Regions from separate parts of the Xenorhabdus entomophaga genome, predicted to be linked through region 2. Evidence: predicted binding sites of a transcription regulator. Region 2 holds the regulator's gene; the other holds the start of a gene.
The links. Region 2 encodes Fur, which represses iron uptake genes when iron is present. Its sites were predicted from a motif close to ATAATAATGAGAACNACTATCAA; they were not measured.
Positions count from the first base shown of each region.

Region 1 (3,198 bases), on a different contig from region 2:
GGATCATCGTTTTGTCAGGAAATTAACGGCTTGCAAGGCGATCAAAACCCGCTTCCAGATCGCCCATCAAATCTTGTGGATCTTCCAGCCCGATGTGAAGGCGGAATAACGTGCCGGTTTTTTTCGGTGGATTGTAATGGCGTACCGTTTGGAGCAATTCAGGCTGCTTATCCAAAATCAATGATTCAAATCCTCCCCATGAATACGCCATTTTAAAATGCTTCATCTTATCAAGATAATCAGAGGCTTGTTCAGGTGTAAGCACAGTATTCAGGAGAAAAGAAAACAGCCCGCAAGAACCGGTGAAATCGCGTTTAAAATAACGATGCCCGGGGCAAGAAGGCAGGGCGGGATGATAAACTTCAGCCACTTCCGGTCGTTTTGCGAGCCACTTGGCAATTTTGATACTGTTTTTTTCCTGTTGTTTTAGACGAACAGCCAGTGTATGCAGCCCACGAGTTGCCATATAAACGGTATCGGGATCGGCAATCTGACCCAGTAGGTAAGATCGCTCTCTGAGCTGCTCCCAACATCGTGCATTGGCGACTGCGGTTCCCAGCATGCCATCTGAATGACCGATGATATATTTTGTGGCGGATTGAACGGAAATATCGACACCAAACTCCAGCGCCTTAAACAGAATGCCGGCCGACCATGTATTATCGATAATAATCACAATTTCAGGATTAACTTTACGGGCGGCACGCACGATAGCGGGGACATCCTGTACTTCCATCGTCAGAGAACCGGGAGACTCAAGAAAAAGCACCGTGGTATTGGGTTTAATCAGAGAAGCAATGTCCTTGCCAATCATCGGATCAAAATAATCAGTAGTGATACCCATCTTCTTCAGAACTTTATCGCAAAAAGCCTGTGATGGTTCATACGCATTTCCCGTCATCAGCACATGATCGCCGGTTTTTACAAAAGCCAGAATCGAATTAGTGACAGCGGCTGTACCGGAAGGGTAGAGAGCACAGCCTGCACCGCCTTCCAGTTCAGTCATTGCATCCCGAAAGGCAAAATGCGTCATTGTGCCACGGCGTCCGTAGATTAATTCGCCTTTAGTGTGGTGCTTCAAAGCATGCTGCATGTCTTCAACGGTATCGAAAATGACAGATGATGTACGTTGAATAAGAGAATTAACGGCACCCTGCGTATATTTTTTTTCCCTTCCTACATTGACCAATAAAGTTTCTAGTTTTTTTTCTGTCATGGATCTCATCCCCTCAGGTTAATTTTTGGCCTGCTTTTTTGACCTACTTTCCCATGCCTAAACAGAACGGCTCAAATAGAACTGTTCAAATAATGATTAGAAAGTTAAAAGATTTGGTGTCGGTTTGCCAAAGGGATTCGGGCAACTTGACGAAAATTCAAGGTGATCTGTTGGGAGGCTATCAGGAGGTGTGAACAAAAGTACATCGTTTTTTAGCAATTTTTTATTAAATAGTAATGATAATTACTATCAAATCGCACAATGTCTGATATCATTTGCGGCGGACTTTTTCCCCTCTTGAGCTATTGGGGTGAAAAAGTAAAAATCATGACCCCGGTCATATTAGGATTAGCAAGATGAGTAAACATGATTCACTGCTAAGTAACAGAATCTATAAAAAAGAGAGTAAGGCTAACTGATGCGTAATTTGACAGCTTCTATTCTATTGGCACTCGGATTAACAAGTTCAGCATGGGCTGATACAGCGCCAGCCGCGCCAGAAAATCAGGTTTCTGCTCAGGTAGCCGCTCCGGCAACACCAGCATCTTCCGCAGCGCCACAAGTGGCTGAACCGAAAACTGAAGTACCATCAACCACAGAAACATCAACCACAGAAACACCATCAACCACAGAAACGAAATCCGCAACCCCGGATACAGCAGAAACTGTAGTCAGCGAAACCGTGGCTACCGAAGCTGTTGTTGAACCAGTTACAAAAGAATCAGCCAACCAATCCGGTGGACTCGCAACCGATCTGTCTGTTTTGGGCATGTATAAGAATGCGGATGTGGTCGTAAAAACGGTCATGGTAGGGTTGGTCATCGCCTCCATCATCACATGGGCGCTGTTTTTCTCCAAGGGTACAGAACTATTCAAAGCGCGCCGTCGTTTACACAAAGAACAGCAGGCTTTGGCTGACGTCGCCAATCTGGATGCGGCTGTAAAAATTGCAGCGAATTTTGGCAAGCAGAGTATCAGCCGTCTGTTGTTGAGCGAAGCACAGTCAGAGCGAGCCTTGTCGGCTGAAAGCGCTGACAAGGCAGGAACCAAAGAACGAACCGCATTCCGTATGGAACGTGCCGTTGCGGGAATCAGTCGCCATATGGGGCGTGGTAACGGCTATCTGGCGACCATTGGCGCAATTTCCCCGTTTGTCGGGTTGTTCGGAACGGTTTGGGGGATCATGAACAGCTTTATCGGGATTGCCCATTCACAAACCACTAATCTGGCGGTTGTTGCTCCGGGTATTGCGGAAGCATTGTTGGCGACAGCTTTGGGTCTGGTGGCGGCGATCCCTGCGGTAGTCATTTATAACGTTTTTGCCCGTGTTATTTCTTCATATCGTGGGCAAGTGGGAGATACGGCGGCTCGGGCAGTCCTGTTGTTGGGTCGCGATCTTGATCTGGCTGAAAGCAAAGCAGAAAAAGCAGAAGCAAGGTAATAAACTATGGCAATACGTCTTAATGAAGATTTGGACGATAGCGGTGAACTGCATGAAATTAACGTCACGCCATTTATTGACGTGATGCTGGTGCTGCTGATTATTTTCATGGTAGCTGCGCCACTGGCAACGGTAGATATCAAAGTCAATTTACCGGCCTCATCTGCTAAACCACAACCCCGACCAGAAAAACCGGTATTCTTGACTGTGAAAGCGGATCGTCAACTCTATGTGGGTGAGCAACAGGTTGATCGCGATGCCTTATCCTCGGTATTGGATCAAACTACGCAATCCAACAAAGAAACCACGATTTTCTTTCAGGCAGATAAATCTGTGGATTATGAAACATTGATGAGTGTGATGGATTCTCTGCGCAAGGCGGGTTACCTCAAAATTGGGCTGGTGGGGATGGAATCTGTTTCTGCTCAATAAACCTCATTCATGCGATCCAATGATGATTTAGCGTGATAAATATGAACTGCCCAAATAGCTATTTGGGCAGTTCAGCTTTCTGTAGTCTCTCCTGTTGATGATATATACC
Region 1 covers NZ_JBBMXH010000001.1:16,701-19,898, reverse strand. The annotation lists gene metC (cystathionine beta-lyase) at 23-1,216, opposite strand; gene exbB (tonB-system energizer ExbB) at 1,635-2,657, shown strand; gene exbD (TonB system transport protein ExbD) at 2,664-3,089, shown strand.
Region 1: the regulator Fur is predicted to act here: its motif matches at 1,447-1,469, upstream of exbB (tonB-system energizer ExbB).

Region 2 (3,198 bases):
CAAACGATTTATCGATAAAGTGATTAGTGAAGTTGCCGCCATGCACAAAGAAGCCGGGCAACCGTTGAATACATGGCATTTTGGCGGGGATGAGGCGAAAAATATTCGTTTGGGCGCCGGATATCAGGATCAAGACGGGCCAATTGTGCCGGGCAAGGGGATTATCAACAAAAAAATCGAAGATAAGCCGTGGGCTAAATCTCAGGTTTGCCAGAAGATGATAGCGCAGGGTGTAATCAACGATGTTGATGAGCTTGCCAGTTATTTTGCTATTGAAGTAAGTAAAATCGTCAACTCTCACGGCATTGACACGATGCAGGCATGGCAGGATGGCCTGAAACATGCCAAGTCAGCAAAAGACTTTGCCACTAAACATGTTGCGGTCAATTTCTGGGATACCCTTTATTGGGGAGGTTATGACACCGTAAATGATTGGGCGAATAAAGGTTATCGAGTCATCGTTTCCAGCCCTGATTATGTCTACATTGATATGCCGTATGAAGTGCATCCGAAAGAGCGGGGCTACTATTGGGCGACTCGGTTTAATGATGAGGCGAAAATTTTCAGCTTTGCCCCAAATAACATGCCACAGAATGCGGAAACTTCGGTAGATCGCGATGGCAACCGTTTTAATACCCATAGCAGTAAACGTTGGCCGGGCGCCTATGGTATGTCAGGGCTATCATGGAGTGAAACCGTGCGTACTGATGAACAGATGGAATATATGATTTACCCGCGCTTATTACCGCTGGCGGAACGTGCATGGCATCAGGCGGATTGGGAATTGAATTATCAGCAGGGTAGAGAATATAAAGGTGGAATAACCCATTATGTTGATACGGATGTGCTCAATCGTGATTGGGAACGTTTTGCCAACCTGATGGGGCAGCATGAGCTGACCAAACTGGATAAACTCAACATTGCTTATCGTCTGCCGGTTCCGGGAGGAAGAATTGTTGCCGGGGTATTTGAAGCTAATGTTGCATTGCCGGGTGTTGTTATCCAATATTCACTGGATGATGGAAGAACATGGCAGATTTACGATGACAGACAGCGGCCTTACGTCAGCAATAATGTGAAAATCCGTTCTGTCAGTAGCGATGGAAAACGTTTTAGCCGGATAGACGAAGTTAAATTGTAACGCTTAAATCTAACGCCTGAAGCAATCTGCCGATTAGCTCACGCTAATCGGCAGTAGTTTATTCAGATTAAGCCAGACACGAGAAGCGAACGACGTTAATCACTTCTTTATTGTGCTTGCTTATTATGTTTTTTCATCATGCAGCAAACTATCTTTGCGACAATCACCAACAGCGCAGTGACCATATAAGTAGAGGCTATGGTTTGAAAGTTTAATGCCATAGCGTTCAGCGATGTCTTTCTGGCGTTCTTCAATCGATTCGTCACTGAATTCAATGACTTTACCGCAGTCGAGACAAATTAGATGGTCATGGTGGTGTTGCTGAGTGAGTTCAAAAACAGATTTACCGCCTTCAAAATTGTGGCGTGTGACAATGCCGGCATCATCGAACTGGTTCAACACGCGATAGACAGTGGCGAGGCCAATCTCTTCACCGATATCAATCAGTTTTTTGTAGAGATCCTCCGCACTGACATGATGGCATTCTGGGTCCTGTAGCACTTCCAGAATTTTCAAGCGCGGAAGTGTTACTTTAAGTCCAGCATTTTTCAATGCTTTATTGTTGTCGGTCATGCGGATTCAGTCCTGTAACTTGAGTTAAGTGAACTTATGATACTTAGGGGTATCGTGGGGAATCATGATTCTGTTTCACGTTGTTGATTATAGGCATGGATATTCAAAATGAAAACCATGCCAGACCTGATATCATGACACATTATGCAAGTGTGTGAAAGGAAGCTAACGCCCTTATGCATCCAGAATTTCAGACAGGCTCATTTCAGCCTTAATTTTTTGTACCCAGGCCTCAACGCGCTCATCAGTCAATTCTGGTTGGCGGTCTTCATCAATAGCCAGACCAATGAAGTGGTTATCATCAGCCATACCTTTAGAGGCTTCAAAGTGATACCCTTCGGTTGGCCAGTGACCTACAATAATAGCGCCATGAGGTTCAATAATATCGCGGATGGTACCCATAGCATCACAGAAATACTCTGCATAATCTTCCTGATCACCACAACCGAATAGAGCGACCAGTTTCCCTTCGAAGTTAATCTCTTCCAAAGTCGGGAAAAAATCATCCCAGTCGCATTGAGCTTCGCCGTAATACCAAGTTGGGATGCCAAGCAGCAGAATATCGAAGGCTTCAATGTCTTCTTTGCTGCTTTTGGCAATATCGTGGACTTCAGCAACATCAGCACCGCCCAATTTTTCTTGGATCATTTTGGCGATGTTCTCTGTGTTGCCTGTATCGCTGCCGAAGAATATACCTATTATTGCCATAAAATGGGTTAACCTCTTGTTTTATTGTGTATCTAAGCTATACACATCACGCTGAAATCAGCAGGAAAAATGTCAGTTTTAATAAAGTGAAAAGCGTTATTTTGACCAAACATTCATGACAAATCTGTCAGATTTGTGTGGTGATGCCGCTTTATTGTTGTTGAATAAAAGCCGTTAATCGGCAAGGTGATTTTTTTCTGCCAGTTGGGCTAACAGCATCTGTTCAATCAGTTCACTACGGCTGATATTACGCTGTTTTGCCAGATGATTTAGTGCATCGACTGCCTCTTCGTTGAGTTTTAATTCCACTCGACGCAGTCCTTTGACTTTATCTCGTCGCAACTGGTTGCGTTTATTAATCCTAAGCTGTTCATCTCTGGACAGTGGGTTTGTTTTAGGTCGCCCTGGCCTGCGTTCATCTGCGAACAAATCCAGTGTGGTGCGATCAGTTTGTTCTTTTGCCATAAATTCAATTAATAAAGGGCGTGTACCAATAATATAGCGGGCAATAATACCTTAGCTGAGCGCGTGTCGCTACTGGTTGATGGGGGAGATTGTCGGAATAGGCCTTTAGGATGTAAGCGTCTTTCGTATCATGTAGGTCAGAAAAGCAAGATTTTCAGCCCCATTAAAATCTGATTCCATTCCTTTTTTTCCTATCGCGCCATCAACAGTGGTCATTAACCAGAACGCGGCTTGCTCTGCATTAATTTGTTTGCCGATTTCCCCACTTTCAATACCCTTGCGAATTAATGAGGCCAGGCGCTCCCTGACTT
Region 2 covers NZ_JBBMXH010000003.1:70,684-73,881, forward strand. The annotation lists gene AAC854_RS01230 (beta-N-acetylhexosaminidase) at 1-1,141, shown strand, start outside; gene fur (ferric iron uptake transcriptional regulator) at 1,265-1,714, opposite strand; gene fldA (flavodoxin FldA) at 1,889-2,422, opposite strand; gene ybfE (LexA regulated protein) at 2,597-2,887, opposite strand; gene AAC854_RS01250 (TetR/AcrR family transcriptional regulator) at 2,993-3,198, opposite strand, start outside.